DNA from 2 places in the Bacillus aquiflavi genome. Region 2 is predicted to be linked to the other one. Evidence: a T-box and tRNA genes for the amino acid it is inferred to sense, from the RefSeq annotation. Region 2 holds a T-box; the other holds one or more tRNA genes.
The links. A T-box is a leader RNA that pairs with one kind of tRNA and senses whether it is charged. The one in region 2 lies ahead of K6959_RS12050 (valine--tRNA ligase), so its partner is inferred to be a tRNA-Val.
Positions count from the first base shown of each region.

Region 1: it has a tRNA-Val gene. The T-box ahead of K6959_RS12050 (valine--tRNA ligase) is inferred to sense a tRNA for this amino acid. The anticodon was not compared.

Region 1 covers NZ_CP082780.1:862,979-867,917, reverse strand. Annotated here, with positions in the region: gene K6959_RS04405 (GNAT family N-acetyltransferase) at 1-64, shown strand, start outside; gene K6959_RS04400 (peptidoglycan DD-metalloendopeptidase family protein) at 489-1,181, shown strand; gene K6959_RS04395 (arylamine N-acetyltransferase family protein) at 1,381-2,175, shown strand; tRNA gene K6959_RS04390 (tRNA-Val) at 2,717-2,789, opposite strand; gene K6959_RS04385 (TRAP transporter permease) at 2,937-4,898, opposite strand; gene K6959_RS04380 (DUF1850 domain-containing protein) at 4,888-4,939, opposite strand, start outside.
Region 2 covers NZ_CP082780.1:2,479,724-2,484,662, forward strand. Annotated here, with positions in the region: partial or broken gene K6959_RS12050 (valine--tRNA ligase) at 1-1,236, opposite strand, end outside; T-box leader at 1,342-1,580, opposite strand; gene K6959_RS12055 (hypothetical protein) at 1,866-2,057, shown strand; gene ysxE (spore coat protein YsxE) at 2,075-3,109, opposite strand; gene spoVID (stage VI sporulation protein D) at 3,280-4,473, opposite strand; gene hemL (glutamate-1-semialdehyde 2,1-aminomutase) at 4,865-4,939, opposite strand, start outside.

The sequences.
Region 1 (4,939 bases), 1.6 Mb from region 2:
TTACGACCTTATTATTATGAGTATGTTAGAAAATGAGTACAGGAAGAAGTATGTGACTAAATAAACTAACATTTTCCCTAATATGATACAAATTTTATAAAAAATGAGTCGTTACTAAATTGATTTCCGAAAGAATAGAAAACACAGTCAAGGCGCCGAGTAACGAAGCGTAAGTTATCGTCCATTAGCTTCAATAAAGATTGTGAATATTTGGAATTAGTCTGGAACGTCATACTAAATAGTATGGCGTTTTTTTATCAAACTCTTACATTCTGCTTCGACAAATTTTCCTATAATTTATAAAATTCCATTTAGTAGGTTCCTCATTTATCAATTCCATCCCATAAATTGATAAATCCCACTATTTACAATAAAATCAGTCGGTTTGTCTTAGTCTAAAATAAGACAAAGGTAACTAGAACATACGTTCCTTTACTGATATTATAATAAAGAACATATGTTCTATAAACTTGAAAGGGGGTTTTTAAATGAGCTTTATTATGCCGGCTGACGGACGAATATCAAGTGGCTTCAGAACACCCGATCGGCCTACTCATCACGGAATTGACATCGCTTGTCCAAAAGGTACCACTGTTAAAGCTTCTGCTAGTGGTGTTGTCTCTCGGGCTAACGGGGGATGTTACGAAGGGAATTTAAGCTGTAATGGGGGATATGGAAATCATATTTTTATTAAACATACAGTTAATGGGAAAGATTATGAGACAGTTTATGCTCACCTGCATTCCATAAATGTATCCGTCGGCCAAAGAGTGACTCAAGGGCAAAAGATTGGCGAAGTTGGTAATACTGGCCATTCATATGGTTATCACCTACATTTCGAACTTCATCAGCCTGTCTGGAACAGTAGTAAGAGTTATGCTTTAGATCCACTAAAATATATTACGAGTAGCGGGGAGGAGAAGAATATTTATATTACAATTGGCGACCGAGGCGAAGCAGTTAAAATTGTCCACTTTCAATTAGCAGCATTAGGATATATTCAACAGGCAAATAAAGAAAGAGATATTTACGATCAATGGACAGCTGATAAAGTTAAACAGTTCCAAATAGATCAGAAGTTACAAACGCAAAACGGTGTATACAACTACTATACAGCATCTTGCTTTGCAAAACTTCTTGAGAATTTTTACTACCACTGGTACCACTGTCCGAATAAATAATAGAAAAGCCCTTCGTTTTTTGAAGGGCTTTCACTACATATCACTTGCCAAATTCACTGGCTAAACTAGACAGAATAATAAAAGTTTATTAAAGTAAACAGAGAATGCTAATGTTAGAGCTTACTCCTATTTTTGAAGTCACTTAAAAAAATAATCTGCTTTATACAATAGGGTTTTATCCTAAAAAGGAGGAATAATATTGACCGAGCTGAATATATTATTTCGCAAAAGAATAGGCATTTCAGAAGATGAAAATATTGGATTTGAAAAACTAGAACACGTTCTTGAAAAAACAGCACAATCCATTCCTTTCGAAAATTTATGTATTATTGAGAATAAGACTTATGAAATCACGAAGGAGAACTTAATTAACAAAATATTAGTCAGAAATGAAGGAGGCCTTTGTTATGAACTAAATGCCATTTTTTATTTTTTTTTAATTGAAAATGGATTCAATGCATTCTTAGTTCGTGGGGGCGTTTATAATAATGAAACTCAAGCTTTTCAACAACTAGGAAGGACCCACGTCACGATTCTTGTTAATCATGAAGGGCAAACTTATTTAATTGATACAGGATTCGGAGGTAATTTACCGTTAAAACTTGTTCCTTTAACAGGAGAATCTGTAACCTCTAAAAATGGGGAATTTCGAATTAAAAAGGAGAATAGTGTACACGGAGACCATATTCTTGAAATGAAATTAAAACATAAAGATACAGATTGGAAAATAGGCTATGCCTTTGACTCCAGTAAACCTGTTGCAGATATATCCGAACTAAATGAGATCCAAACAATAATCTGTGAACATCCAAAATCCCCCTTTAATAAAAATCCTTTAATTTCGTTGTTTACAGATAGCGGAAAATTAATTTTAACAAATACCTCATTTACACAACGGATAGATGGAGTCATAACAAAAAATAAAATGAACAATAAGAAATTCAAAGAACTTGCGAAACAGCACTTTGGAATACAAAAGGATTCAGACTGTTAATAAACGCTTGCATTCTTTAAATAGTAAGCTTGAACTTAATGAATTTGATATTACAGCCTAACTTTGTGCATTCATTTTCGTTAGCTTTTTTCCTATCAACTCCATCCGCAACAACACCCGAGATTGGCCCAAATATAACTCTTGTAAAGCTCCTGCTACTATAGTAAAAATTTGGGCCTTAGCCTATCAAATTTAAAATATACTGAACTAGTATAAGCAAATACATTTTTCGTTAAACGTTCGATTAATACTTTTTTATCTAAAAGTATTTCATTTTGTCATACCTTTTTCCATGTCCTCCTCTTCCTAAGAATAGAAACATTTATTTTCCAAATCCTATACTATCTTTAAATTTAATCAATTCAGCTTCTTATTAATTACCAATTTCCATCATTGACAGGGTAGAGGTCGTTTAGAATGACGTATGAAATAATGATCGTTAGAAATTGAGCGCTATCTGCAGGTAGCCATTGTAAACGATGTCTATGGAATATAAAAAAAGCGGTAGAAACGTTTATATAACGCAATCTACCGCTTGCTATGATCTCGATTGGGCTCGAACCAACGACCTCTACCCTGTCAAGGTAGCGCTCTCCCAGCTGAGCTACGAGATCTTATTATGAAGACAATTATAAATATATTATTTTTTTTTGAATTTGTCAAGAGATATTTTGAATTTTTATTGATCATTGTCGCGATCATTTCTTCCTCATATGGGTAAGTCCGTAGAGAATCTCTTTTTCTCTACGGACCAATTAAAACTAGTTTGCTTGTGCTTCAGCTTTTGGTGTATCGTTTCGTTTAATAACAAATTGCATAACGAGTAAAGCGATAAATATTGCTAGACCGATCATATCAGAATATCCTCCAGGATAAATTAACAGTAAACCGCCTGCAATAGCAGCAAGTCTTTCCCATGCCATTAGTTTTCTAATCCATTGGCCAATGACGCCTGCCCCAATTGCTGTCATTCCCGCTAAAGCAGTTATGACAATCCAGACGATTTCACCCCATGATGCATCAATCATTAACAGTTCTGGCGATAAGACAAACATATATGGAATAATAAACGCCGCAATTGCAAGCTTGGCCGAGTTCACCCCGGTTCGAATCGGTTCCCCACCCGATACACCTGCTGCGGCAAATGCAGCTAAAGCAACTGGTGGAGTAATGTCAGCAATAATTCCAAAGTAGAATACAAACAAGTGTGCTGACAAGTCAGGCACGCCTAACTTAATAATAGCTGGTGCTGCGATTGTTGATGTAATTACATAGTTTGCTGTTGTTGGCGATCCCATTCCTAACACAAGGGCAGCTAGCATTGTTAGTATTAATGTTGGAATTAACAACCCGCCTGCTAAGTCAACTAAACCATTTGCAAGCTTTAAACCAAGTCCAGTTTTTGTAACAACTCCAACAATAATCCCTGCTGCTGCTGTCGCTGCAGCAACTCCAAGTGCAGTACGGGCACCGTCAACTAGTGCTAAAATCATATCTTTAAAACTAATTCTCGTATCCTTGCGAATAGCACTAATTAGAATTGTAATGAGTATCGACCATAATGCAGCACGCATTACACTCATTCCACTCATTAACAAAATAATGACCGCTAATATTGGTAGTAGGAGATAAATCTTTTTAAATACTTCTTTGCGATTAGGTATTTGTTCTTTCTTTAAGCCCCGTAAACCAACCCTTTTTGCTTCAAAATGTGTCATAATCCAAATCCCTGTAAAATAAAGCAAAGCTGGAATTGCAGCAGCTTTAGCAATATCCCAATATGTGATACCTCCACCGATAAATTCTACCATTAGGAAGGCCGCAGCTCCCATTATTGGCGGCATTAGCTGACCGCCTGTCGATGCAGCAGCTTCAACTGCTCCCGCAAAATCTTTGCGATAACCGAGCTTTTTCATCATTGGAATCGTATATGAACCTGAAGTTACAACGTTTGCAACAGAACTTCCACTAATTGTACCTTGTAATGCACTAGAAAAAATAGCAACCTTTGCCGGACCTCCAGTACTTCTTCCAGCGATTGCTACAGCCAAATCGTTAAAATATTGGCCAACCCCTGTTTTCACTAGAAATGCACCGAAAAGTAAAAACAGGAAGATAAAAGTAGACGACACCCCAAGTGGTGTACCAAGAATTCCGTCAGTAGTATAGAACATCGTTTGGACTAGACGATCTAACTCTAACCCACGGTGGGCAATAAATCCTGGCATGTAAGGTCCATAAATCGCATAAACCAAAAATAAACCTGCGATTATCGTAATAGGTAACCCAACAGCACGGCGAGTTGCTTCTAATACTAATAATATAGCAACTAATCCAACATAGAAATCAAGGTCAGTAATCCTGCCCGCACGATTGGCAAGTTCGTCCAACATAAGCGGCCAATAAGAACCTACCCCAACGGCTAATATTGCTAAAATGACATCAAACCAGTGAACCTTATGCTTAATCCCTTTTTTCTTTCGCGCAGGAAAAAGTAAAAAAATAAGTGCCAGCGCAAAACCTAAGTGAATGGAACGTTGTAATTGACTCGCTAATTGCCCGAAAATGGCTGTATAAAGCTGAAAAAGTGAAAATGACAAAAGACCTACAAAGACAATCTTCCCAAAGACTCCCTTGAGATGACGGGTACGGGCCTCTGGATCAAATTTCTCTAATAACTCTTGCTGCTCTTTTTGTGATAATGTTTCCCCCTTAGTGCTCAAGGATGTTCACTCCTTTCAATAGTTGTAAAATAGTAAGTTTT
Region 2 (4,939 bases):
TAACTGGCGGGAAATACACCAGTCACGAATATTTTCCATCCAGTGAAGATAAGTTTTTTCAAATCGATCTGGAACAAAATGGACTTTCTCCTCTTTCTTTTGCAATTCAATTGCTTTCTCGGCAAGCGGCTGCATTTTTACAAACCATTGTGTTGATAAATATGGTTCAACAACAGCACCGCTTCGCTCTGAATGACCAACTGAATGTGTATGTTCTTCAATCTTAAAAAGAACTCCCGTTTCTTGTAAATCTTTCACGATTTTCTTGCGGCATTCAAATCGATCTAATCCTTCGTATTTGCCTGCCTTTTCATTCATCGTTCCGTCTTCGTTCATTACTAAAACTCGTTCTAAACTATGACGATTTCCAATTTCAAAATCGTTCGGGTCATGAGCAGGAGTAATTTTTACTGCACCTGATCCAAAATCCATATCAACATAGTCATCTCCAACGATTGGAATCTCCCTTCCAACGATTGGCAATATTACTGTCTTTCCAATTAAATGTTTATAACGATCATCCTCAGGGTGAACAGCAACTGCTGTATCTCCAAGCATTGTTTCTGGACGGGTTGTTGCGATTTCAATCTCACCAGAACCATCTGCAAGAGGATATTTCATATGATAAAATGCCCCTTGTACATCTTTGTATATAACCTCAATATCAGAAAGTGCTGTTTTTGTAGATGGATCCCAATTAATAATATATTCTCCGCGGTAAATAAGACCTTTTCTATAAAGAGAGACGAATACTTCACGAACTGCCTTTGATAACCCTTCATCTAACGTAAAGCGTTCCCGGTTATAATCTAATCCGAGACCTAGCTTTGACCATTGTTCACGAATATGTCCGGCATATATTTCTTTCCATTTCCATGTTTCCTCAACAAACTTTTCCCTGCCTAAATCATAACGGTTTTTTCCCTCATTACGCAGTTTTTCTTCAACCTTTGCTTGTGTCGCAATCCCTGCATGGTCCATGCCTGGCAGCCACAAAACATCGTTACCTTGCATTCGCTTCATTCTTGTTACAATATCTTGTAAAGTCGTGTCCCAAGCATGACCCAAATGGAGCTTCCCTGTTACGTTTGGCGGTGGGATCACAATCGTATATGGCTGTTTTTGTTCATCGTCCTTTGCCTAAAAAAACTTTCCTTTTATCCACCAGTCATAGCGACCTTGTTCAATTGCTTTTGGGTCGTATTTTGTTGACATTGTTAATTCATTTGTATCCATTTTCTAAGTCCTCCTACTGTTATTTATAAGCAATTACTTCCTCATTCATCTACTTTAATGTGATACTCATACACGAGAAAACGATAAAAAAACTCCATACATCCTTAAAAGGACGAATGGAGTCTAATTCGCGGTACCACCTTAATTCCAATTAGTCATAGACAAATTGGCACTTTCAATTGATAACGGATTTCCCGTCTTTCACTATAAGGCGTTTTTTAGCCGTTCGCAAAAGAAGCTCAAGGGTGACTTTTCCTATGGTTCAACTTAGAATATCTTCCAGCTTATGATATTCCTCTCTGAAAGTGAATTTCCATCATACTCTTCCCTCTCATTGCTTATTAAATGATATTTACTCTTCATTACTAGTAATAGTACCGAAAAAAAGCTTGTTTCGTCAATAAGGATATCCTAAATTTTTTGACTTTATACTGTGAATAACGTAAGTGATATGACTTGAACCATCTGGATAACGAATAAAATTTTATATAATCAGTCGCCTCAACATGGAAGATGCAAAACATAATTGTAACCCTAACATAGTATCGGAAAAGTTTTATCACTTACGCATTCGTCTAATCATATGATAGTAAAAGAGTGGAGAAAGTCTAGATTGGGGGGATGGATGAATGAGGAAGAAATTTAACCCATATACATTTCCGCCATGGTTAAAAAACATTAGAAATGTAACCGCTCAATTTATTATTCCATTTTCAATATTTCAAGGCATCCGCACACTTTTATTACCGACTACATTCGATGTTTTATTTTTAACGATTTTAATCGCCCTCGCAGTTGCTTTTCATTACGAATGGATTTAAGGAGCCAAGTGTTTTTTTTATTCCTTGGCTCCTTCCTGAGCATGCTTTTTTTGTCTTTCACTTTCATCTATTTTCATTACGATATACTCAATATTTTTCATATGCCAATACTCTTGTTGCAATTGCTGTACAAATTTAAATTCTTTTTTTCGTGTTTTTTTTAAGTAGTAGTTTTGGGCAACACGAATTAATGATCCTGGATAAGCAAAATAGCTTAAAAATAATGACAATTCATCTTCTTTAAAAGGAAAGTACTTAAAGTAAGTGTATATCCAATCAAGACAAGCTTCATGCTGTTTAGGATAGCCTTTTAAAGAGCGGGATAGAAACGGCAGCAAATCATGAAAAGGTGGAGCTAGTTTGGAATTCTCAAAATTAATAAAAAAGCCGTAGCCGCGGTCATCGTATAAAAAATGCTCAGTCGAGACCTTCCCGTGAATGATAACTGCCCGCACATTCGTTTCTTCCTTTGTTTTTTCATACCACTCTTCAAGCTTTCCCTTAGCAAAACGAAGAGCCTGATTGATGTCATTAAAATAAAGGCAAAATAGCAATTCAAAAGGTGACATATACCAATTTTTCTCACAGATCTCAATAAATCCATTTATAAATTCCTCATCTTTTTGCCATTTTAAAACGGTATTTTCGTAGTGTTCCGTTTTTTCATCTTTATCAATCGCTATTTCTTTAGCTGATAATGTGTGTAGCCTTGCCAATTCCCGAAAAAGCTGTTTATGACGCCCATCTCGATTTTCTTTCATTTCATTCGACAACCACGGCATTAAATAATAAAGCTTATGATTATCCAAAATTCCATAACGGCCATCAATAGTTGGATAAATCGGAACAATTCGATTATAACCTTTTTGATATAGAAACTGTACATGATGAATAAAGTCAATACCTGAAAAAGGGGTAATTTTTTTTAAGGCAAAAACACCTTTATTTGAATATACTTTTTGTATATTCCCAAAATCTTCAACAAAATATGGTTTCAGCGAGTATTGTTTTAAAATAGGAGTAAAGTGTTTCAGACGATTCTGTTCATCCATAGATGTCACTCTCTTTCGAATCGTTACAAATGATAAAATAGAAATCTTTATCCCTATGAGTAGTTAAATTAAAAATAATATTAAAAAGCATAATCTGATAACGTATCTCTCCCACCTAAACTTTATTATTGTATTAGGTGGGAGAAACGCATAAGATAAATACTAGTTTGTTATTTAGTTTTTTGAAATACTGGTACATATAAAACTTGCCCTTTATATACGTTTTGAGTTTCATCAAGTTCGTTGACTCGTAAAATCTGTTGTCTGCTAACATTATATTTTTGAGCAAGCCGATCTAATGTCTCTCCTTCTTGAACAATACATACTCTAATTTTCGTATGTTCTTCTTCTTCTTTTCTTGCAAAAAACTCTGTTAATGATAGTCCTTTCTTTTTCGTTATTTTCTTCTTCTTTTTATATTTTACATCCTCTGGTGAAGATTCACTTTCTTCAATATCATCACTAGATTCTATCGATTCAATTTCTAGATCATAAGATTCAAATGATGATTCTTCTCCAATTTCATGTTCTTGTTGTATCGTTATTTTTTGTTCTTCATTCCGCTGAGCAGAAAAGGATATTTCAAAGCTAGATTCATTGCTTTCTTCCTCTGTTATGTTAATTGTTTCTCTATTTTCCTCAATCTTGAGAGGTTTTTTTGTTTTTGTGAAAATCTCTTCTTCTTTTTTGTCAGCTTCAAAGTTTTCTAAAGATAGTACATTTTCTTTTTTGGAAATATGATGAGTTTCAACTGTATTCATTTTTTCTGTCGGTTCTTTTCTGGCTTCCACTTCAAAAGGCTGAAACAACGTGTTTTGTGGTTCCTCTGTTTCCTCTATTTGCTCCTCTTGATCAAGTTCAGCATGTGTTGTCTTTTCTTCAACTAGTGAAGCAGCATGCCTAGTTGCTTCCTCCACTATCTCTTCACTCTGTTGGTTTTCCTCATATAGCCCTGAAATTCTTAAATCAGCTGTAAGCTTTAAACAACTGCGTTCGGGTAATAAATAATCAAACGATTCAATTTCTACATTAACATCGTAAATATTTTTCACACGATTAAGTGGAATCGTAATGTCAACAGGGAAGTGGTGATTGAACTCACAAACACCATCGTCTCTTTCTTCTACAAAATGAATAAATTTTGGAGCAGAAAATGGCTCCTCCTCTATTTCATCTGCTCCAACACGCTTATATTCTCCAGACAATTGTAATAAGCCATTAATAGTAACAAAACGCTCGCTTTCTTGTAGCGTAACATCAGGATCAAGTGAAATTGAAATAAGTTCTGCTACTTCCTGTCCTTTTTGGAACCAAATTGACTCCTCTATTGAAAACTTCAAAAATGATTGATTTTCTTGAGACAAAATAACTCCTCCTTTCTTATCCTCCCTTACGAAAATTTCTTTGTCATAATCACTTTATGAATAGACTGTTTTTTTATGATGATTGCCCAATTAAACAATAATAAATGCGAATTTTTTACGTGAAAAGACGAAACCTCCTTTATTGGTTTCTCTGCAAAAAAACACATCAGATGATTTAAAAAAATAGTTCCTCTTAAACATCAATGCTTCTTTACATAAAAATATGCATAAAAAAACCACTTACCTGTAAAAACAGTAAGTGGTCAGATTGTTGACAAATAAACTGATGAACGACAGTTTTTATCGTTTTTGCCTAGTGCTGCGCTTCTCGACTGACACCTGCATAAAATTGATACAAATGTTGAGTTTGTCTATGTTCTCGTTTAAAAATTTAACCTTTCAATTTTGAAAATGCAGTTTCAGCCGCACTAATTGTTTTTTCGATATCTTCATCAGTATGGGCTGT